2 regions of the Pseudomonas sp. GW822-FHT02G04 genome follow, and region 2 is predicted to be linked to the other one. Evidence: riboswitches for the same ligand, from Rfam matches in the RefSeq annotation. Region 2 holds a riboswitch; the other holds the start of a gene.
The links. A riboswitch is a leader RNA that binds a small molecule or an ion and turns the genes downstream of it on or off. The one in region 2 is predicted to bind cobalamin.
Positions count from the first base shown of each region.

Region 1: another riboswitch for cobalamin. It lies ahead of AC1RO5_RS01230 (CbtB domain-containing protein); the one in region 2 lies ahead of cobO (cob(I)yrinic acid a,c-diamide adenosyltransferase).

Region 1 is NZ_JBXANU010000001.1:255,943-267,694, forward strand. It holds gene AC1RO5_RS01205 (fatty acid cis/trans isomerase) at 1-39, shown strand, start outside; gene nfuA (Fe-S biogenesis protein NfuA) at 124-708, shown strand; gene cobM (precorrin-4 C(11)-methyltransferase) at 874-1,620, opposite strand; gene AC1RO5_RS01220 (cobalamin biosynthesis protein) at 1,703-2,116, opposite strand; gene AC1RO5_RS01225 (CbtA family protein) at 2,113-2,817, opposite strand; gene AC1RO5_RS01230 (CbtB domain-containing protein) at 2,829-3,020, opposite strand; cobalamin riboswitch at 3,143-3,370, opposite strand; cobalamin riboswitch at 3,526-3,740, shown strand; gene cobW (cobalamin biosynthesis protein CobW) at 3,843-4,910, shown strand; gene cobN (cobaltochelatase subunit CobN) at 4,914-8,822, shown strand; gene AC1RO5_RS01245 (magnesium chelatase ATPase subunit I) at 8,971-9,978, shown strand; gene AC1RO5_RS01250 (vWA domain-containing protein) at 10,098-10,634, shown strand; gene AC1RO5_RS01255 (phospholipase D-like domain-containing protein) at 10,665-11,752, shown strand, end outside.
Region 2 is NZ_JBXANU010000022.1:96,719-108,470, forward strand. It holds gene AC1RO5_RS23565 (C40 family peptidase) at 1-183, shown strand, start outside; gene AC1RO5_RS23570 (hypothetical protein) at 295-879, opposite strand; cobalamin riboswitch at 1,034-1,267, shown strand; gene cobO (cob(I)yrinic acid a,c-diamide adenosyltransferase) at 1,349-1,960, shown strand; gene AC1RO5_RS23580 (cobyrinic acid a,c-diamide synthase CobB) at 1,957-3,282, shown strand; gene bluB (5,6-dimethylbenzimidazole synthase) at 3,279-3,929, shown strand; gene cbiB (adenosylcobinamide-phosphate synthase CbiB) at 3,926-4,834, shown strand; gene cobD (threonine-phosphate decarboxylase CobD) at 4,827-5,819, shown strand; gene AC1RO5_RS23600 (cobyric acid synthase) at 5,816-7,267, shown strand; gene cobU (bifunctional adenosylcobinamide kinase/adenosylcobinamide-phosphate guanylyltransferase) at 7,393-7,914, shown strand; gene cobT (nicotinate-nucleotide--dimethylbenzimidazole phosphoribosyltransferase) at 7,911-8,966, shown strand; gene cobC (alpha-ribazole phosphatase family protein) at 8,963-9,538, shown strand; gene AC1RO5_RS23620 (adenosylcobinamide-GDP ribazoletransferase) at 9,541-10,275, shown strand; gene AC1RO5_RS23625 (MarR family winged helix-turn-helix transcriptional regulator) at 10,398-10,802, shown strand; gene AC1RO5_RS23630 (MFS transporter) at 10,855-11,752, shown strand, end outside.

The DNA of each region.
Region 1 (11,752 bases), on a different contig from region 2:
GAGGGCGTGCTGGACATGAATCGCTACGAGAATCTCTGATGGCTGCTTTCCCGACAAAAATACTAGGACTTTGTGCGGCGCGTCGATTGGCGTAAACTGCGTCCAAGCCTGCGAGGAGTTTCCATGACCGCTATTACCATTACCGACGCCGCCCATGATTACCTGGCTGATCTGCTGTCCAAGCAGAACACCCCGGGTATCGGCATCCGCGTCTTTATTACCCAGCCTGGCACCCAGTACGCCGAAACCTGCATTGCCTACTGCAAGCCGGGCGAAGAAAAACCTGAAGACACGGCGTTGGGGCTCAAAAGCTTCACCGCTTATATCGACTCGTTCAGCGAAGCGTTTCTGGACGATGCGGTAGTCGACTACGCCACCGACCGCATGGGCGGCCAACTGACCATCAAGGCGCCAAATGCCAAGGTCCCGATGGTCAACGCCGATAGCCCGGTCAACGAGCGCATCAACTACTACCTGCAAACCGAGATCAACCCGGGGCTGGCCAGCCACGGCGGTCAGGTCAGCCTGATCGATGTGGTCGAAGACGGCATCGCCGTGTTGAAGTTCGGCGGCGGTTGCCAGGGCTGCGGCCAGGCAGACGTCACCCTGAAGGAAGGCATCGAGCGCACCTTGCTCGAGCGCATTCCCGAGCTCAAGGGTGTACGTGACGTGACCGACCACACGCAGAAAGAAAACGCCTACTACTAAGTAAGGTGTTCGCTGCAGAAACGAAAAAACGGCACCCGTGAGTGCCGTTTTTTTTGATCGTTCCCACGCTCTGCGTGGGAATGCCTCAACGGACGCTCTGCGTCTGCTCTTGGGACGCGGAGCGTCTCGGGCTGCATTCCCACGCGGAGCGTGGGAATGATCATCTCAGGGTCTGTAGAGGTGCGCATGCCCCGCGCGATACAGCGACGACTCACTGAAGTGATCGCTGCCCAGCACCCGACCCACCAGAATCAGCGCCGTCCGGCGAAAACCCTTGGCCTGGACCTTCTGCGCAATGTCCGCAAGCGTCCCCACCACCCAATCCTGATCCGGCCAGGTCGCCCGGTGAATTACCGCGATCGGGCAGTCGGCGCCGTAATGCGGCAGCAGTTCGGCAAGGATCTTCTCCAGATGATTGACCCCCAGGTGGATCGCCATGGTCGCTCCGTGCTGCGCCAGGCTGCCCAGCTCTTCGCCAGCCGGCATCGCGGTCTTGTCGGTGTAACGGGTCAGAATCACGCTCTGTGACACGTCCGGCAGGGTCAGTTCGGCACCCAAAAGGGCCGCGCAGGCGGCGGTGGCAGTAACGCCGGGAACGATTTCGAAAGGGATGTCGAGTTCACGCAAGTAGCGAATCTGCTCGCCGATCGCGCCGTACAGGCTCGGGTCGCCGGAGTGCACCCGGGCCACGTCCTGGCCGTTGGCGTGGGCGGTCTTGATCAGCTCGACGATCTGTTCCAGGTGCAGTTCGGCGCTGTTGACCACCTGTTCGGCCCGGTGGCCTTCCAGCACGGCGGCGGGGACCAGGGAGCCGGCATAGATGATGACCGGGCAGCTACGAATCAGCCGCTGGCCTTTGACGGTGATCAGTTCCGGGTCGCCGGGGCCGGCGCCAATGAAGTAGACGGTCATCGTCGTTTCCTGTCAGAAATAGGGCTTGGGCATGCTTCAGATGAAGAATGCTCATGATCGAGGGCGGGGATTATCGGGGATTTTACGCGGCGCTGGCCAATGCCAGGGTGGCCTGGGCGTATTTTTGTCGTGGAATCAGCAACTTTGCCGGTGCCTGGGCCAGTTGTTCGGCCAGGGCCAGTGCGGCGCTTTCCGCCACGCCGTAGCAACCGGTGCGTTCAAACGCGATGTCCGAGTGGTGGCTCAGTTGCGCTTGATAGGCCGCCAATTGTTCGCTGCTGAAGTACATCAACGGCAACGCCAGCTGTTCGGCCAGTTCGATCAGCCCAGGTTCTTCGCGCTTCAGGTCGATGCTGGCCAAGGCCTTGATCTCACTGAGCCCGATTTGATGGGCCTGTAGCGCCTGATCGAGCAGCGCCCGCAGCGTGCTGACGGGGCAGCCGCGCTGGCAGCCCAGGCCGACCACCAGGGTCGGCGCTGCGCTGACGTCAGTCATGCGCTGTAATGGCCATCGCTTTTGCGGCGGAACAACCAGGCGCTGATCAGGCCCAGGGCCAGCCAGAACGCCACGTTGGTCAGCTGCGAAGCGATTTTGAATTGCGCTTCCAGGGCTTCCGGCGCCAGCATCGAATGGACTTCCGGTTGCGGTGCGCCGATCACATGCGGCACGGCCAGGATCGCCACGCCAAGGACTTTCATCAGCCAGTGACGGCTGAACACGATCAGCGCGATGCCGACGGCCGTGGACGCGGCAGTGCCGATCCACCAGATTTGCCGTTGCGCCAGATCAGCCGCGGCAGTGCCCGGCAACTCAGGTGGCAGGCCGAGGGTCGGTGCCAGCACGAACGTCGCATAACCGGCCAGGCCCCAGAGCAGGCCCTGAGAGGTTTTGGTCGGTGCGCGCAGGGTGTAGAGACCGGCGAGCATCAAGGCGAAACCGACGGCTACCACCAGGTTGCCGCCGGTAGTGGACAGCACGCGCTGCCAGCCGTCTTCCGGTTCCCAGGCTTCGGCATCGTGGGTGTGAGCGACTACGCCCGCGGCGTGCTCGTGGATTTCAACAGCGGCCGGCTCGGATTTTTCATAGGTCTCGGCCTGCAAAATCAGCGGGGCGACCCAAAAGCTTTGCAGCAGGGTCAATAGCAGGGCGGCCAGCAGCCCGGTGAAACCTGCGGTTTGCGCAATACGCTTGATCATCTCAGCAGGTCTCAATGGCACGGAAAGGCGGAGCTGTGACGGGTATCGTGCGCGGCGTTGTGCACCGCTTCGATGTGCGAGAAACCAGCGAAATACACAAGGCACGCGCCAAGGATCGACGCACACACGGCGGCGGTCAGGCGTTGAGTCAGGGTTGTGGTGGTGCTGGCCGTTGCGTGGCCGGTGCTGCTGATGATCGACATGGCGCTTCCCTCTGGTCTGTCAGCGGGTGAATAGAGCGCGAAAAAACCTCCGCACGCCAAGGGCTCGCAGAGATTTCGAACAGCGCCCGCCCACCGCGGGTTTGTTATTCAGTGAACGTAAAAGTCACTTTGTGTTGCGGGCCGGTCTCCGGGCTCGCGAGGGGCTGGGCTAACGCCGAAACCTGCAAGCATCACCTTCCCATGCCGTATGACCGGCACAGTGGATCTGACGCTTCACTCGCTTACCGTTGCGGGGGCAGCACCGGACTGACATGGCTTTAGAGTAAAGCACATGATTCACCGGTTTCCCGTTTCACCCTGTGAAGGGCACCCGTAACAAGGCGTGTAGGAGAGCATGGGCGAGGGCGGGGAGTCAATTGGCAAGGGTTCTCACCTGACACCCAATACCTGTGGCGAGGGAGCTTGCCCCCTCGCCACAGGCAAGCCCCCTCGCCACAGGTGATCGCATTCGCCGACAAGACATTGACCCGCCCCCACACGATGCGTAGCCTTGCGCTTTCGAGGTTCTTCGGCGTCTGCCGAAGCTAAGAAGGGAACGCGGTCGATGCCGCGGCTGCCCCCGCAACTGTGAACGGTGATGTTCGCTGCCACGCCACTGCAAACCCTGTGCAACGGGTTCGCGGGAAGGCGCAGCGAATGCCAGGCTGACCCGCCCGGCGCACCGTCAGCCAGGAGACCTGCCTCGACACAGATTCTCACTTTCAACCGGGCGGGGTGATCCGGTGGCGAACTCTTCAGGCACGCGCGCCCGCGTTGCCGGTTGTCGTCCCGTATGCCCGCCACCTTGCCAAAGGGCATCCGATGAAAACACTGGCCAAACTCCCCGTCACCATCGTTACCGGCTTCCTCGGCTCGGGCAAAACCACCTTGCTGCGGCACATGCTCGACAACGCCCAGGGTCGTCGCATCGCGGTGATCGTCAACGAGTTCGGCGAGCTGGGCATCGACGGCGAGATCCTCAAGCAATGCTCGATCGGCTGCACTGAAGAAGAGGCCAGCGGTCGCGTCTATGAATTGGCCAACGGCTGCCTGTGCTGCACCGTGCAGGAAGAGTTCTTCCCGGTGATGCGCGAGTTGGTTGCTCGCCGCGGCGATCTCGACCACATCCTCATCGAAACCTCGGGCCTGGCCCTGCCAAAGCCTTTGGTTCAAGCCTTCCAGTGGCCGGAAATCCGCAGCGCCTGCACCGTTGACGCGGTGATCACCGTGGTCGACAGCCCGGCCGTCGCGGCTGGCACCTTCGCGGCGTTCCCGGATCAAGTGGACGCCCAGCGCAAGCTCGACCCGAACCTGGACCACGAATCGCCGCTGCACGAACTGTTCGCCGACCAACTGGCCAGCGCCGACCTGGTGATTCTCAACAAGGCCGACCTGATCAGCGCCGCAGACCTGGCCCGCGTGCGCCTGGAAGTCGCCGAAGAGCTGCCGCCGGCGGTGAAAGTCATCGAAGCCAGCAGCGGTCGCCTGCCACTGGACGTGTTGATCGGCCTCGGTGCCGGTTCCGAAGAACACATCGACAGCCGCCACAGCCATCACGATCATCACCATGAAGGTGAAGACGATCATGATCACGACCATGACGCGTTTGACTCCATCTCCATCGAACTGCCACAAGCCGACGAAAGCCTGTTGATGGACGCGCTGACACAACTGGTGGTGCAGCACGGCATCCTGCGGGTCAAAGGTTTCGCAGCGGTGCCGAACAAGCCGATGCGCCTGTTGATTCAGGGCGTGGGCACGCGTTTCGACAAGCACTTCGACCGTCAGTGGGGCGCCGAGGAGACACGCACCACCCGTCTGGTGTTGATCGGTCAGGCGCTGGACGCCGTTCAACTTGAAGCGCAATTGCGCGCTGCGCTCAGCGTTTAACCCATGCACCTGCTCAGGACCCAGCCCGGCGGTTTCGTGTCGGATGACAACATTGCCGACCTTGGACAAACCCCCGCCGAGCTGGTGATCCTGTGCAGCGGCGATTCCAGTCTGGCGTTGCTCGCCGAGGCGGCGCAGCAGCTGCCCGACGATTACCCGAGCCTGCGTCTGGCTAACCCGATGCAGGTGCAGAATCACGCCTCGGTGGATCTCTACGTTGATGAGGTGTTGCGCCACGCCAAGGTGATTCTGATCTCACTGCACGGCGGCATCGCCTATTGGCGTTACGGCATCGAGCGTCTGGTGGAATTGTCCCAGCGCGGCGTGCAGCTGATTCTGGTGCCGGGCGACGATCGTCCGGACCCGGAACTCAGCGACCTGAGCACCGTGCCCCCCGAAGACCGCGACCGGCTCTGGCACTTCCTGCGTCAGGGCGGCATGGCCAATGCGCTCGACCTGTTTCGCTGCCTCGCCAGTCGCTGGCTGGGTCGCGACTATCCATGGTCCGAGCCGCAAACCCTGCCGCGCACTGCGATCTACCACCCGCAAAAAAGCCCCGCGCACCTTCAGGATTGGCAAGCCGACTGGCAGGCTGATCAACCGGTGGCGGCGGTGTTGTTTTACCGCTCGCACTTGCAGGCGGCGAACACCGGTTTCATCGATATTTTCTGCCAGCGTTTGCAGGTGGCGGGGCTCAACCCGTTACCGATTGCGCTGGCCAGTCTGAAAGAGCCCGGCTGCCTGGCGGTGGTCGAGGATTTGCTGGATGAAGTCGAGGCGGGGGTGATTCTGAACACCACCGGTTTCGCCCAGTCCAGCCCTGAAGCGCCGCACCTGCGGCCGTTTCGTCGCAACATCCCGGTGATTCAGGCGATCTGCGCCCAGGACAATGAGCCCGGTTGGCGTGCCAGCGAGCAAGGCCTCGGTCCCCGTGACTTGGCGATGCACATCGCACTGCCGGAGCTGGACGGGCGAATCATCAGTCGGCCGATCAGCTTCAAGGATTTGGCGTGGCGCAGCGAGCGCAGTCAGTCCGATGTGGTTTGCTATCGACCACAACCGGAACGCATGGATTTTGTCGCTGAACTGGCGCGGCGCTGGATCGATCTGGCGCGGCTGCCCAACAGCGAAAAACGCATCGCCCTGATCCTCGCCAACTACCCGACTCGTGATGGGCGCATCGGTAATGGCGTCGGTCTCGACACCCCGGCCGCGGCGCTGAACATCCTGCGTGCCCTGTACGCCGAAGGTTATCCGTTGCCGGCCGAGTTGCCGGACAGCGGCACCGCGCTGATCCAGCAACTGCTTGGTGGTGTCAGCAATGACCTGGACACCATCGATCAACGTCCGTGCCAGCAAAGCCTGGCGCTGGATGATTACTTTTTGATGTTCAACGCACTGCCCGAAGCCAATCGCGAGGCGGTGCTGCAACGTTGGGGCACGCCCGAAAGCGATCCGATGTTCCGTGGCGGGCGAATGATGATTGCCGGATTGCGCTTCGGCCTGACCTTCGTCGGCATTCAACCCGCGCGGGGTTATCAGGTTGACCCGAGCGCGGTCTATCACGACCCGGACCTGGTGCCGCCCCACGGTTATCTGGCGTTCTACTTCTGGTTGCGCAACACCTATGGCGCCCACGGCGTGATCCATGTCGGCAAGCACGGCAACCTCGAATGGCTGCCGGGCAAGGGCGTCGGATTGTCGGAAAACTGCTGGCCCGACGCGCTGCTCGGGCCGCTGCCGAACATCTATCCGTTCATCGTCAACGACCCGGGCGAGGGCGCCCAGGCCAAGCGCCGTACGCAAGCGGTGATCATCGATCACCTGATGCCGCCGCTGACCCGCGCCGAAACCTACGGCCCGCTGCGCAATCTCGAATTGCTGGCCGACGAATATTACGAAGCGCAGTTGCTTGATCCACGCCGCGCCCGGGAACTGCAGCGCGACATTTTGCAGCTGGTGCGCGATACGCACATTGACCGTGAACTGCAACTGGACGAGCAACTCGACAGCGATGCCGACGCGGCGATCTGGTTGCCGCGCCTGGACACCTACCTGTGCGACTTGAAGGAGTCGCAGATTCGCGATGGCCTGCACGTGTTTGGCGAATCGCCGACCGGGCAATTGCGCATCGATACCTTATTGGCCTTGCTGCGCATTCCTCGCGGCGACGGCCGTGGCGCGCAATCGAGCGTGCTGCGGGCACTGGCCAAGGCGTTCGAGCTGGGCTTCGATCCGCTGGATTGCGTGTTGGCTGAGCCTTGGAACCGTCCTCGGCCGGATGCCTTGCAGTCGATCAGTGATGAGCTGTGGCGCACGGCGGGGGATACTCGTGAGCGTCTGGAACTGTTCGCCGCGCAACTAATCTCGCGGACGTTGAATGCCGAGCCTGGCCCGTGTGGGAGCGAGCCTTTGTGGCGAGGGGGCTTGCCCCCGTTGGGTCGCGAAGCGGCCCCAAAAAACGGGACTGCTGCGCAGTCCAACGGGGGCAAGCCCCCTCGCCACAAGGCCCCTCACCACCTAGACCCGCTCCCACAGGAGGCAGATTGGTCCGACGTGAGCGCGATCATCGACAGTTTGCGCGAGGTCGTCGCCCCGCGTCTGGACGCCTGCGGCCCGGCGGAAATGCGCGGCCTGCTGGACGCCCTCAGCGGGCGATTCGTCCCGGCCGGGCCGAGCGGTGCGCCGAGTCGCGGACGGCTGGACGTGTTGCCTACCGGGCGCAATTTCTATTCGGTGGACGTGCGCAACCTGCCGACCACCACGGCGTGGCGCATCGGTTTTCAATCCGCGAACCTGATACTTGAGCGACATTTGCAGGATCATGGCGATCACTTGCGTCAGCTCGGTCTGTCGGTCTGGGGCACCGCGACCATGCGCACCGGCGGCGACGACATTGCCCAGGCCATGGCCTTGATGGGCGTGCGGCCGGTATGGGCGACGGGCAGTCAGCGGGTCGACGACTTCGAGATTCTGCCGTTGAGCCTGCTGGATCGGCCGCGGGTGGACGTGACCTTGCGCGTCTCCGGATTCTTCCGCGATGCATTTGCCAACCTGATTCGTTTGTTCGACGCCGCCGTGCAAGCAGTCGCCGCGCTGGATGAACCGGAGGATCTCAACCCGTTGGCGGCCAAGGTTCGCTCTGAGCGCGAGGCGCTGCTGGAGTCCGGTCTGGATGAAGAAGCGGCCGGGCGGCAGGCCGGCTGGCGGATCTTCGGAGCCAAACCGGGTGCTTACGGTGCCGGCGTACAAGGCGCTATCGACGGTCGTTTGTGGCAAAGCCGCGAAGACCTGGCCGAGGTTTACCTGAACTGGGGCGGCTACGCTTACGGCGGCTCCGATGAAGGCACCGCCGCACGCGAGCAGTTCGCCCAGCGTCTGAGCCAGGTGCAGGCCGTGCTGCAAAACCAGGACAACCGCGAGCACGACTTGCTCGATTCCAACGACTATTACCAGTTCCAGGGTGGCATGCTGGCGGCCGTCGAAAGCCTCAGCGGTGCAGCGGCGGCCAGTTATCACGGCGACCACAGTCAGCCGGACTTGCCGAAGGTCCGCACATTGAAGGAAGAGCTGAACCGGGTGATCCGTTCCCGGGCGGCCAATCCGAAATGGATCGACGGGGTCAAGCGTCATGGCTATAAAGGCGCGTTCGAACTGGCGGCGACGGTCGATAACCTGTTTGCCTTCGACGCCACCACGCAGCTGATCGACGATCACCAGTATGCGTTGCTGGCGGATGCCTATTTGCTTGATCCGGCGACCCGGGACTTTGTCCGCGAACACAATCCTCACGCCTTGCGCGACATGACCGAACGTCTGCTCGAAGCGCAGCAACGGGGGATGTGGCAGGAGCCAGGTGAATACCGCGAGGCGCTGGAGAATTTGTTGCTGGACATAGAAGAAGACAGTTAGCGGGATCACCGGATCATTCCCACGCTCTGCGTGGGAATGCAGCCCGGGACGCTCTGCGTCCCAAGAGCCGAACGCGGAGCGTCCGCAGAGGCATTCCCACGCAGAGCGTGGGAACGATCACACCACCGACCACAATGAGTAACTCTACATGACCGACACCCCCCATTTCCCGCTCTCCGCCGTGGTCGGCGCCGATGACTTGAAGCTCGCCCTGTACCTGACCGCCATCGACCCGAAAATCGGTGGTGTGCTGATCGAAGGCCCGCGCGGTATGGCCAAGTCGACCCTGGCCCGAGGCTTGGCGGACCTGCTGGCCAGCGGTCAATTCGTCACCTTGCCCCTGGGCGCCACCGAAGAGCGGCTGGTCGGCACCCTCGACCTCGACGCAGCCCTGAGCGAAGGTCGCGCACAGTTTTCTCCCGGCGTACTGGCCAAGGCCGACGGCGGCGTGCTCTACGTTGATGAAGTGAACTTGCTGCCCGACCACCTCGTGGACCTGCTGCTCGACGTGGCCGCCAGCGGCACCAACCTGATTGAGCGCGACGGGATTTCCCATCGGCATTCGGCGAAGTTTGTGCTGATCGGCACCATGAACCCGGAAGAGGGCGAACTGCGCCCGCAACTGCTCGACCGTTTTGGTCTGAACGTCGCCCTCAGTGGCCATACCGCACCCGCCGAGCGCGGCCAGATCATCCGTCGTCGACTGGATTTCGACAGCGATCCGCAAGGCTTCTGCGCCGAGTGGGAAAGTCAGCAACATACACTGCGCGAGCGTTGCCAGAAGGCGCGTGCGGCCCTGGCGAGTATCCCGCTCGACGATGCCGCATTGGCGCAGATCACTGAACGCTGCTTTGCTGCCGGCGTCGACGGCTTGCGGGCCGATCTGGTCTGGTTGCGTGCGGCGCGGGCTCACGCTGCCTGGCGCGGTGCGAACGCCATTGCCGAAGAAGATATCGACGCGGTCGCCGAATTTGCCTTGCGTCATCGTCGTCGGGAGCATTCGACCTCTGCGCCGCAACATTCCCAAGCGCCACAGCAATCCCCTGCGCAAACCCCCAACCCGAACGAAGGTCAGGGCCAGTGGGGCGAAATGCCCGCCCAGGCGCTGCCGGTCGGTGCTCGACGTGAAGTGCCGAGCTGGCCAAAAAAGCCCTAGGCATTCGCCCTCGATCAGACGCGGGGGCGAATGCCAAACCCCGTGCAGGACGGCTGGATCACGGTAAACAGGGCAAGCGTCACGCCGCCCGTAGCGGATCGGTCAATTGGCCCGGCACTTTGCTCAATGGCCGACCGCGTCAACGCGATGACCTGTTGTTCCATCTGCGTACCCGCACCCCGCATGAACTGTGGCTGGTGATCGTCGATGCCTCGGCCTCGACCCGGCGCCATCAGGCGTTGAGCGATGCCAAGGGCTTGCTGGCGCAACTGTTCGACGATGCTTATCGGCAGCGTGCGCGTCTGGCTTTGCTGACCGCCAGCGGTCATCTGCCGAAGTGGCAGGTGCAGGGGTTGAAAGCTTCTTCGGGCCTGCGCGACTGGCTCGAGGGATTGGGCGCCGGCGGCGGGACGCCGATGTTGGCGGCGTTGGGTGAGGCGGGGCGCTGGCTGACGGCCCGGCAAAAGCGTTTTCCGGCAGAACAGCAGCGGTTGTTGCTGGTGACGGATGGACGGCTGAAGGAGTGGTCGACGTTGCCGGCACTGGATTGCCCGGGGTTGCTGATCGACATCGAGCGCGGGCCGATTCGCCTTGGACGGGCTAAAGTGTTGGCAGATCAACTGCAAACGCATTACCGGCATATTGATGATCTGTAGCGATCTTTTGATCTTCACAGGAGTGACCCCATGCGCGTTCTAGCCCGCAACGATCAGGACGATTTTCGCGTCAAAGCCTACGCCGGCACCAACGGTGTGCTGCTGGCCATCGACCTGGCCGAACCTCGCCGCAAAGGCCTGCTGGGGTTTGCCATCGAAAAACAGCAAGGCGACAAACCCTGGCTGTTTCTGTTCAACAGCCTGACCTTTCCCGGCAAGACCCATACCTTCCCCCAGTTTCACGCCACCCCCAGCGATGCCGCGCCGCTACAGAAATTTCGCTGGGCCGATTACGCGGTCAATCCGGGTGTGACGATCCACTATCGGGTTCACTTGGCCTACGGCACCGCCGATGCGCCACAACTGGGTGAAAGCCTGGAAGTGACAGTCACCACGGACAATGGCCTGCCCAAGGGCCAGAACGTGATTTTCAACCGGGCGGTGGCTGCCAGCCAGGCATTCCAGCGCAAGTTTTCCGACCTTGATGCGCTGCTCAGCGCCAACAAGAAACTGCCCATCGAAGAATGGCCCGACGCGCCGCGGCAATGGCTGGAAAATGGTCTACTCGCACGCTTGCTGGGGTTTATCGAACGTGCCGTGGATGGCCAGTGGGCGCTGGACATTGCGATCTACGAATACCAGTTGCAGGTGATCGTCGATGCGGTGAACGCCGCCTTCGAGCGCGGCGTAAAGGTTCGGGTCCTGTATCACGCCCAACCCGGCGAAGACACCACGGCGCTGAACGAAGCCAGCCTGGAAAAAATCCCGGCGGCGAACAAACGCGGGCGAGTCACCCACAATATCTTTCACGATAAGTTCATGGTCCTGAGCCGGCTCGATGCGGCGGGGCAGCATCAGCCCGAAGCGGTACTCTGCGGCAGCACCAACTTCACTGCCAACGGCGTTTACCGTCAGGCCAACGTCGTGCATGTGCTGGATGACGTCCGGATCGGCGCCAGTTATCTGCAAACCTTCGAGCAGGTCTGGGCCACGCCGGCGGACGTCGGCGCCACGCGGGACTGGCTCACGGAACACAATCTGATGCAGCCTGACCAGCCGCTGTTCGCCGGCTTTTCACCGCGCTCGGGCGAGGGCGACTTGAGTGAGTTCATCAAGAT
Region 2 (11,752 bases):
GCCACCAACGGCGGCTCCCAGGTCAGCCATGCCGGGATCTATGTCGGCGAAGGGCGCTTCGTCCATGCGCCGGCTACGGGCGGCACGGTCAAGCTGGACAGCTTGTCCAAAGCTTATTGGCAGAAAGCCTATCTGAGCGCCAAGCGCGTCTTGCAACCCGAGCACTTGGCGCATAATCCCTAGGGGGTTGTCCTGATCGTTCTGGCGGAGCTGTAGGAGCGAGCGGTGCGGCGATCCGACTTGCCCACGAAGGCGGTATGGCAGGTAAAACGCTTTCGCTTGGCGACCAGATCGTCAGCCGCGGGCTTCCTTGAACAACACGGCGATCCCCGGATGGTAATTGCCGGCTTCATTGCGCAACTTGCGGTAGGCGTAAGGGAAGTACCAGGCCACCGCGCAGGTGTGTTCCTTTTGCAGATCGTCGAGCATGTCCTGGAGTTCTTCCGGGGTGGCGCTGTGCTGGGCTTTTTGTGGGGCGACAAACAGGCAGCCGAGTTTCAGGTCGCTGGCGTAGCTGATGCGTTTCGCGTCGCTGGTGATGTCCGCCAGTGCCTGGGTCAGGTTCAGGTTGTTGACCCGCGGCCAGCGTTGGGTGGCCTGCAGGTATGCGCGTTCTTCGCTGGTGGCGATAAACAGATCGGCGCGGGCGTTACGTTCACCTTCTTCGGTCTGTTTGCGCGTTGGTGTTTGCTGCAGCGTGACCATTTCCGCCATCCAGGCCGCGGCAGAGAGCAGGCCGAGGTTGGCGTTTTCGTCGTACCAGTAAGGTGTATCGTTATCGCCGCGCACGGCGTTGTAGCGGTCGATACAGTCAAACCAGCGTTCCAGCACCGGGCGCAGGAATTCCAGCTTCGGATTGCTGATGATCATGCCTTGCATGTGGCTCACCCTTGTTATTGTGTTATGAGGTTGTGGCTCTTTGATATCACTGCTGGCAGTGTGGCACAAGATTGGCGTCAGATAATTGATCGACGGCAGTTATTCGCCGGAAGGCGTCCTGTCTTTAATTGACGCTCCACCCCCAACCCTCTAACCTTCGCGGCTTGTTTCAGGTGCTCTGTGGCCTTGGTCGACAGAGTGAAACAGGGAAGCCGGTGAGTGGATTTCTTCCAGCGAAGAATGATCACGATCCCGGCGCTGCCCCCGCAACGGTAAATGAGTGAAGACTGCGTCTTGAGCCACTGTGTCGAATTCGGCATGGGAAGGCGCGCAGTCAGGCTAATCGCCGCTCATGAGCCCGGAGACCGGCCTGATCCATTCAGCGGCATCACGGTGGGCGATGCCAGGCTTCTTGCCGTCTATTCTTGTGCCTGCCCGCCGTTATCCAGCCTCAACGGAGAGCTCCCCCATGACTGATACCCCCGATCGTGACGAACGCCATCTGGCGCGCATGCTGCGCAAAAAAGCCGTGATTGACGAACGCATCGCCAATTCGCCGAATGAATGCGGTCTGCTGCTGGTGCTGAGCGGCAACGGCAAAGGCAAGAGCAGCTCGGCGTTTGGCATGCTCGCGCGCTCCATGGGCCACGGCATGCAGTGCGGCGTGGTGCAGTTCATCAAGGGGCGCAGCAGCACCGGCGAGGAGCTGTTCTTCCGGCGCTTTCCGGAGCAAGTGCGTTTTCATGTGATGGGCGAGGGCTTCACCTGGGAAACCCAGGACCGCCAGCGTGACATTGCGGCCGCCGAAGCTGCCTGGGCGGTGTCCCGCGAACTGTTGAGCGATCCGTCGATTGGCCTGGTGGTACTCGATGAGTTGAACATCGCCCTCAAGCACGGTTACCTCGATCTCGATCAGGTGCTCAGCGACTTGCAGGCCCGTCCGCCGATGCAGCATGTGGTGGTCACTGGCCGTGGCGCCAAACCGGAGATGATCGAACTGGCTGACACCGTCACCGAAATGGGCATGATCAAGCACGCCTTCCAGGCCGGGATCAAAGCGCAAAAAGGCGTCGAGTTGTGATTCAACCACATCATTGCCCGGCGGTACTGATTGCCGCGCCGGCTTCCGGTCAGGGCAAGACCACCGTCACCGCCGCGCTCGCCCGTTTGCATCGCAATCAGGGGCGCAAGGTGCGCGTGTTCAAATGCGGCCCGGACTTTCTCGATCCGATGATTCTCGAGCGCGCCAGTGGTGCGCCGGTTTATCAACTGGACATGTGGATGGTCGGCGAGCAGGAAAGTCGTCGGCTGTTGTGGGAAGCCGCTGGCGAAGCCGATCTGATCCTCATCGAAGGCGTGATGGGACTGTTCGACGGTACGCCGTCCAGCGCTGACCTTGCGCGGCATTTCGGTGTGCCTGTGCTCGGCGTGATCGACGGCACCGCGATGGCGCAGACCTTTGGCGCGCTGGCCTTGGGGCTTGCGCGCTATCAGCCGGATTTGCCGTTTGCCGGTGTGTTGGCCAACCGGGTTGGCACACTACGTCATGCGCAATTGCTCGAAGGCAGCCTGACAGAAGGCTTGCGCTGGTACGGCGCGTTGTCCCGGGAAACCGGCATCGAATTGCCGAGTCGGCATCTCGGCCTGGTTCAGGCCAGCGAACTGAATGACCTCGATCTGCGCCTCGATGCAGCGGCCGCCTCACTGGCCAGCAGCTGCGATGTGGCGTTGCCGCCGGCCGTGGAGTTCGCCGCGCCTGAAATGATCGCCGCCGAACCGTTGCTGGCCGGTGTGCGGATTGCCGTGGCCCGGGACGAAGCCTTCGCGTTTACCTACGGCGCGAGCCTGGATCTGCTACGGGCGATGGGCGCCGAGTTGTCTTTCTTCTCGCCGATCCGCGACCGCGAGTTGCCGGAGGCAGACAGCCTTTATCTGCCGGGCGGTTACCCTGAATTGCACCATGTGGCGTTGTCACAAAACACGCCGATGCTGACCGCCATTCGCGATCACCACGCAGGGGGCAAACCGTTGCTGGCCGAGTGTGGCGGCATGCTGTACCTGTTGGATTCGTTGACCGATGTCGAGGGCGCTCGCGCTGAACTGGTTGGCTTGCTGAACGGTGATGCGGTGATGCAGAAGCGTCTGGCGGCGTTGGCCTTGCAGGCGGTGGAATTGCCCGAAGGTTTGCTGCGTGGGCACACCTATCACCACTCGCTGACCAGCACCGAGCTTGAGCCGATTGCGCGTGGCCTGAGCCCCAATGGCGGGCGAGGGGCGGAGGCGGTTTATCGTGAGGGGCGGATGACGGCCTCTTATGTGCACTTTTATTTTCCGTCCAATCCGGCGGCGATTGCTGCGTTGTTGGCGCCCGATCGTGAAGCCGCCATCGCGAGCAGGCCATGACAGAAAACGCCTTTTCCGAAGCCGAGCGCGATGCGGTCTACCGAGCCATCGGCGAACGCCGTGACATGCGCCACTTCAGTGGCGGCACGGTCGAGCCCGAGTTACTGAGGCGCCTGCTCGAAGCCGCGCACCAGGCACCGAGCGTCGGCCTGATGCAGCCCTGGCGATTCATCCGCATCAGCGACCGGGCGCTGCGCGGCAAGATCCAGCAACTGGTGGAAGAAGAACGCATCCGCACCGCCGAAGCCCTCGGCGAGCGCTCTGACGAATTCATGAAGCTCAAGGTCGAAGGTATTCAGGACTGCGCCGAAGTGTTGGTCGCCGCGCTGATGGACGATCGCGAACGGCATATCTTCGGCCGTCGTACGTTGCCGGAAATGGACATGGCCTCGCTGTCCTGCGCCATCCAGAACCTTTGGCTGGCGTCCCGCGCCGAAGGCCTGGGCATGGGCTGGGTGTCGCTGTTCGAACCGCAAGCCTTGGCGAACCTGTTGGGTTTACCGGTCGGGGCCAAGCCTTTGGCCGTTCTTTGCCTGGGGCCGGTCAAGGAATTCTATCCAGCGCCGATGCTGGTACTCGAAGGCTGGGCGCAAGCGCGTCCGCTCAACGAGTTGCTGTATGAAAATTATTGGGGAGTGAGTCAATGAGTGTGGCGTTGTTGAGTGTCGCTGCGGTCGCGCTGGATGCGCTGCTGGGTGAACCCAAACGCTGGCATCCGCTGGTGGCGTTCGGTCGTTTTGCCGATCGCATCGAACAACGTTTCAACTCCGCTGGCCGCGGCTGGCGCAGTCATGGTGTGACGGCCTGGGTGATGGCGGTTGTGCCGCTGACCTTGCTGATCACCGCGCTGTCCTGGGCACCTTACGTTGGCTGGATCGTCGAGATTCTCGCGCTCTATTGCGCCCTTGGTATGCGTAGCCTCGGCGAGCATGTCGAGCCGGTGGCCAAGGCCCTGCGCAGCGATGATTTGGTTGAGGCGCGCACACGCGTCGGTTATCTGGTCAGCCGCCAGACCAGCGAGCTGGACAAAACCGAAGTCGCCCGCGCCGCCACCGAATCGGTGCTGGAGAACGGCAGCGATGCGGTGTTCGCCGCGCTGTTCTGGTTTGCCGTGGCGGGTGCGCCCGGCGTGGTGCTCTATCGTCTGAGCAACACCCTGGATGCGATGTGGGGTTATCGCAACGAACGCTTCGAGCGTTTCGGCTGGGCCGCGGCGAAAATCGACGATGTTCTGAACTACATTCCCGCACGCTTGGTGGCGTTGACCTATGCACTGTTGGGCAAAACCCGACTGGCGCTGAAATGCTGGCGCACCCAGGGGCCGACCTGGGACAGCCCGAATGCCGGGCCGGTGATGGCGGCCGGTGCCGGTGCGCTGGGGGTCGAGTTGGGCGGGGCGGCGATTTATCACGGCGAGCTGCATCAACGTCCGCAGTTGGGCGAAGGCGTGCCGGCGGATGCCGATTCCATCGACCGAGGCTGGCAATTGGTCCAGCGCGGGGTATGGTTATGGCTGCTGATTCTCTGCGTGGGGGCTGAGTTCTATGCTTGAGCACGGTGGCCGGTTGCGCAAGGCGGCACTTGAATACGGCATCGCCGAAGCCGATTGGCTCGACTTGTCCAGTGGTCTTGCGCCCTGGCCATTCCCGGTCCCGGACATCCCGCTACGGGCCTGGGCACGCCTGCCGGAAACCGATGACGGTCTGGAGCAGGCCGCCTGCGACTATTACGGTGCGGCTCAGGTGTTGCCAGTGGCCGGTTCGCAAATGGCGATTCAGTTGCTGCCGCGTTTGCGCCGGGCCGGCAAGGTCGGCGTGCTGTCGCCGTGTTACGCCGAACACGCCGAAGCCTGGCGTCGCAACGGTTACGTCGTGCGTGAAGTCCTGGAGTCGGAAGTCGATTTCTTTCTCGACAACCTCGACGTGCTGGTGGTGGTCAATCCGAACAATCCCACAGGCCTGAGCCTGACCCCGGCTCGCCTGCTGGATTGGCATGCGCGGTTGGCCCAGCGCGGTGGTTGGCTGGTGGTGGACGAGGCGTTTATGGACAACACGCCGCATTTGAGTCTGGCGCCGTTCGCCAACCAGATCGGCTTGATCGTGCTGCGTTCCTTCGGCAAGTTTTTCGGCCTGGCTGGTGTGCGGTTGGGGTTTGTGCTGGCCGAGCGCAAGTTGCTCAAACTGCTGGCCGAGCAAGTCGGGCCCTGGGCGGTCAGTGGGCCGACCCGCGTATTGGGCCAGGCTTGCCTGACGGATACGGACGGGCACACCCGACAGCGCATTCGCACTGACGAGGCCGGCGAGCGTCTGGCGCTGCTGCTTGAGCAGTATGGTTTCAAGCCTCAGGGCGGTTGCGCGTTGTTCCAGTGGCTGATCACCGATCGCGCCGAAGCGCTGCATGAATTCATGGCCCGGCGCGGCATTCTGCTGCGGTTGTTCACCCACAACAGCAGCCTGCGCTTTGGTTTGCCGGCGGATGAAACGGACTGGTCGCGCCTCGAACAAGCCCTGCAAACCTATGCCAAGGAAAACCCATGACAACGTTGATGGTGCAAGGCACCACATCTGACGCCGGTAAAAGCACACTGGTGACGGCGTTGTGTCGTTGGGTCACGCGCCAAGGCGTGAGCGTCGTGCCGTTCAAACCGCAGAACATGGCCCTCAACAGTGCGGTGACCGCCGACGGTGGCGAGATCGGTCGCGCTCAGGCGGTGCAGGCGCAAGCCGCCAACCTCGAACCGCACACCGACATGAACCCGGTGCTGCTCAAACCCAACAGCGACACCGGCGCCCAGGTGATCATCCATGGTCGCGCCGTTACCACCATGAATGCTGTGGCGTATCACGACTACAAAGCCATCGCCATGCAGGCGGTGCTGGCCTCCCATGAACGGCTGAGCGCGGCGTATCCGCTGGTGATGGTCGAAGGGGCGGGCTCGCCGGCCGAGATCAACCTGCGCGCCGGCGACATCGCCAACATGGGGTTTGCCGAGGCGGTGGACTGCCCGGTGGTGCTGATTGCCGACATCAATCGCGGCGGGGTTTTCGCGCATTTGGTCGGTACGCTGGAGCTGCTGTCGCCGAGCGAACAGGCGCGGGTCAAAGGCTTCATCATCAACCGTTTTCGTGGCGACATCGCTTTGCTGCAACCGGGGCTGGACTGGCTGGAAGCGCGCACCGGCAAACCGGTGATCGGCGTGTTGCCTTATGTGATGGACCTGCACCTGGAGGCCGAGGACGGCCTCGATCAGCGTCAGACCGACAAGGCCGAGCAAGTGCTCAAAGTGGTGGTGCCGGTACTGCCGCGCATCAGCAACCACACCGATTTCGATCCGCTGCGCCTGCATCCGCAAGTGGACCTGCAATTCATCGGCCTCGGTCAGGCGATTCCGCCGGCCGATCTGATAATTCTCCCCGGCTCGAAAAGCGTGCGCAGCGACCTCGCGTACCTGCGCAGCAACGGCTGGGACACGGCGATCGCGCGGCACTTGCGCTACGGCGGCAAAGTGCTGGGAATCTGCGGTGGTCTGCAAATGCTCGGCGAGCAGGTGCGTGACCCGCTGGGCCTCGAAGGCGCGCCGGGTTCCAGTGCCGGTTTGGGTTTGCTGGCGTTCGAAACGCAGCTCGAAGAAGAGAAGCAGTTGCGTAATGTACGTGGGCGTCTGGCGCTGGAAGATGCGCAGGTCAGCGGCTATGAAATTCATGCCGGCGTGACCACCGGGCCGGGGCTGGAAAACGCCGCCGTGCAGCTGGACGATGGTCGCTGCGATGGCGCGCAAAGTGCCGATGGGCAGATTTTCGGTACGTACCTGCATGGCCTGTTCGAGTCACCGGCGGCGTGCAGTGCGCTGTTGCGCTGGGCTGGTTTGCAGGAGGTGCAAGAGGTGGATTACCACGGGTTGCGCGAGCGCGATATCGAGCGGTTGGCGGATCTGGTGGAGAAGCATCTGGATACCTCGCTGTTGCGTGAGCTCTGTGGTTTTTGAGGTGATTTTGAGGATGCCTTCGCGGGCAAGCCTCGCTCCTACAGGGGAAACGCATATTCCGTGTAGGAGCGAGGCTTGCCCGCGAAGAGGCCCGTCGTTACATCGAAGATTTTAAGGAATGAACCATGCTGCAACTGATCCTCGGTGGCGCCCGCTCCGGCAAAAGTCGTCTGGCTGAAAAGCTGGCGACAGACACTCAGCTTCACGTCACCTACATCGCCACCAGCCAACCCCTGGACGGTGAAATGAACGAGCGGGTGGCCCATCACCGTGCCCGCCGTCCGGCTGAGTGGGCGTTGATCGAAGAACCGCTGGAGCTGGCCCGCGTACTGCGCGAAAGCGCCGGTGTCGACCGTTGCCTGCTGGTGGATTGCCTGACGCTGTGGCTGACCAATCTGCTGATGCTCGATAGCGCCGAGCGCCTGTCGGCCGAACGCGAAGCCTTGCTGGACTGCCTGGCGTCGTTGCCGGGTGAAATCATTTTTGTCAGCAACGAGACCGGAATGGGTGTCGTGCCGCTGGGCGAATTGACTCGCCGCTATGTCGATGAAGCCGGTTGGCTGCATCAAGCCTTGGCCGAGCGCTGCCAACGTGTCGTCCTGACCGTCGCCGGCCTGCCCCTGACTTTGAAAGGAACTGCGTTATGACTCACTCCTGGTGGCTGAACCCGTGCAAGCCAATCGATGCGCAAGTGGTCGAACAGGCGCAGGCGCGTCAACAGCAACTGACCAAGCCTGCCGGCTCCCTTGGCCAACTCGAAGCGGTGGCGGTGCAACTGGCCGGGTTGCAGGGGCAGGTCAAACCAACGCTCGATCAGCTGTGGATCGCGATTTTTGCCGGTGACCATGGCGTGGTCGCCGAAGGGGTGTCGGCATTTCCGCAGGAAGTCACCGGGCAGATGCTGCACAACTTCGTCAGCGGCGGTGCGGCGATCAGCGTATTGGCGCGGCAGTTGGGGGCGTCCCTTGAAGTGGTCGACCTCGGCACCGTTACACCGTCGTTGAATCTGCCGGGTGTGCGTCACCTGAACATCGGCCCGGGCACGGCAAATTTCGTCCAGGGCCCGGCGATGACTCAGGCCCAAGGCGAACTCGCTTTGCAGGCTGGTCGCGACAGTGTGCAGCGCGCCATTGCAGCAGGTGCGCAGTTGTTCATCGGTGGCGAAATGGGCATCGGCAACACCACGGCAGCCAGCGCATTGGCCTGTGCCTTGCTCGATTGTCCGGTGGTGCACCTGGCCGGGCCGGGTACCGGCCTGAACGCGGCGGGTGTCAGCCATAAAGCCCAGGTCATCGAACGCGCCTTGGCGTTGCATGGCGCCCAGCGTGGCGATGTGCTGCAAACCTTGTTCAACCTCGGCGGTTTCGAAATCGCTGCGCTGGTCGGCGCGTACCTGGCCTGTGCTCAGGATGGCGTCGCGGTGTTGGTCGACGGGTTTATTTGCAGCGTCGCCGCGTTGGTTGCGGTGCGTCTGAATCCGGCCTGTCGTGAGTGGTTGCTGTTCGGTCATCGTGGTGCCGAGCCGGGTCATCGCCATGTCCTGGAAACCCTGAACGCCGAACCGTTGCTGGATCTCGGCCTGCGGTTGGGCGAGGGCAGTGGTGCGGCGTTGGCCGTGCCATTGCTGCGCCTGGCCTGCGACCTGCACGGGCAGATGGCGACGTTCGCCGAAGCCGCGGTGGCGGATCGCCCGGCATGACCTTGCGCCTGGACCTGTTGCGTCATGGCGAAACCGAGCTCGGTGGCGGCCTGCGCGGCAGTCTCGACGACGCGCTGACCGGCAAGGGCTGGGAGCAGATGCGCGCTGCGGTGGTCGAGCAGGGCCCTTGGGATCGCTTGGTCAGCTCGCCGTTGCAGCGCTGTGCACGCTTTGCTGAAGAGCTTGGGGCACAACTGGGGTTGCCGGTGCAACTGGAGAAGGATCTGCAAGAGCTGCACTTCGGCGCTTGGGAAGGGCAGAGCGCTGCGGCGCTGATGGAAACCAGCGCCGAGGCGCTGGGCTTGTTCTGGGCCGATCCTTATTCGTTCACACCGCCTGACGGTGAACCGGTTGCCGACTTTTCGACACGGGTGTTGGCGGCCATCGAGCGGCTGCACGCGGCCTATGCGGGTGAGCGAATCCTGCTGATCAGCCATGGCGGCGTGATGCGATTGTTGCTGGCGCAAGCGCGCGGATTGCCGCGTGAACAGTTGCTCAACGTTGAGGTCGGCCATGGCGCGTTGTTCTCATTGACGGTTGAATCCGGCGCCTTACTAAGGGAAGCGATCTGATCATGTTGCCGTTCTGGATCGCCCTGCAATTTCTGAGCAGCCTGCCGATTCGCCTGCCGGGCATGCCGGCGCCCGAGGAATTGGGCCGGTCGCTGCTGTTTTATCCGCTGGTCGGCTTGCTGTTCGGCGCCATTCTGTGGGCGCTGAACGGGCTGTTGCAGGGCGCGCCGTTGTTGCTGCACGCGGCGTTGCTGCTGACCGTGTGGGTGTTGCTCAGCGGCGCGTTGCACCTGGATGGCCTGGCCGATAGCGCCGATGCGTGGCTCGGTGGTTATGGCGACCGTGAACGCACTCTCACGATCATGAAAGATCCACGCAGCGGGCCGATCGCGGTGGTGACGCTGGTGTTGGTGTTGCTGCTCAAGTTCGCCGCGTTGCTGGCGTTGATCGAGCAGCAGCACAGCGCGGTGCTGATCATCGTCCCACTGATTGCTCGCAGCGCGCTGTTGGGATTATTCCTGAGCACACCCTACGTGCGTCCTGGTGGATTGGGGCAGGCGCTGGCCGACCATCTGCCGCGTTTGGCCGGGAAACAGGTGTTGGTGATCAGTGCCGTGGCTTGTGTGTTGATCGCGGGCCTCAGCGGTGTATGGGGGCTTGCACTGGCAGCTGTGGTATTTGTCTGGTTGCGGCATGTAATGATGCGGCGATTGGGCGGGACGACGGGCGACACTGCCGGGGCGTTGCTGGAGTTGCTGGAAGTGGCGCTACTGGTGGGGCTTGCATTGATGTTGTAGGAGCGAGGATTGCCCGCGAAGGCGGTGTGGCAGGTAAAACGCTTTCGCGGGCAATCCTCGCTCCTACAGTAATATGTGTCGAAAAATTTGCTTTCATTTAACCGCGGGTATATACACGCACCATGCTTCCTTCTCAATGTTTGTGCACAAACCTGCGTCGCGCCGCTCGTGGCGTCAGCAGGCATTACGACGGCGCACTCGACGGCTTCGGGATCAACGTTGCCCAGTATTCTTTGCTGTGTAACCTGCAGCGTCTGGATCAGCCGAGCATCTCGACACTGGCCGAGGCCATGGGTCTGGATCGCAGCACCCTGGGGCGTAATCTGCGGGTGCTGGAGGGTGAAGGTCTGGTGACGCTGGTCGAGGGCGAAGACATGCGCAATCGCATCGTCCTGCTCACCGAGACAGGGCGCGAGCGTCTGGCAGCAGCCTTGCCGGCCTGGGAAGCGGCGCAGCAGCGGTTGATCGACCGTCTGGGTGCCGAGAAGCGTGAAACCTTGCTGAAACTGCTGGACGAACTGGCTTGAGGCCAGTTTGTTCGATCTTAAGCGGGTATATACCCGCTACCGGAGAACAAGAATGACATCGATGTGGCGTACGTGCGGTTGGGTGCTGTTGGGCAGTGCGCTGATTCTGGCGTTGTCCCTGGGGGTGCGACACGGCTTCGGGTTGTTTCTGGCGCCGATGAGTGCCGAGTTCGGCTGGGGCCGCGAAGTGTTCGCCTTCGCCATTGCCCTGCAGAACCTGATCTGGGGCCTGGCGCAGCCGTTCACCGGCGCATTGGCCGACCGCTTTGGTGCCGCGAAGGTGGTGTTGATCGGTGGTGTTCTATACGCCTTGGGTCTGGTGTTCATGGGCTTGTCCGATTCGGCGGTGACCTTGTCCTTGAGCGCCGGGTTGTTGATCGGTATCGGCCTGTCCGGCACCTCGTTCTCGGTGATCCTCGGCGTGGTCGGTCGTGCTGTGCCGCCGGAAAAGCGCAGCATGGGCATGGGGATCGCCAGTGCCGCCGGTTCCTTTGGTCAATTCGCCATGTTGCCCGGTACGCTAGGGCTGATCGGCTGGCTTGGCTGGTCTGCGGCATTGCTGGTGCTGGGCCTGCTGGTGGCGCTGATCGTGCCGTTGGTGAGCATGCTTAAAGACAAGCCGCTGCCGGTGCTCGGGCATGAGCAAACACTCTCTGAAGCGCTGCGTGAAGCTTGCTCCCATTCGGGGTTCTGGTTGTTGGCGTTCGGCTTTTTTGTCTGCGGTTTTCAAGTGGTGTTCATCGGTGTGCACCTGCCGGCCTATCTGGTGGACCAACACCTGCCGGCCTCTGTCGGCACCACGGTGCTGGCGCTGATCGGGCTGTTCAATATCTTCGGTACTTATACGGCGGGCTGGCTTGGCGGGCGGATGTCCAAGCCGCGCTTGCTCACTGGTTTGTATCTATTGCGGGCGGTGGTGATTGCGCTGTTCCTCTGGGCACCGGTCACTC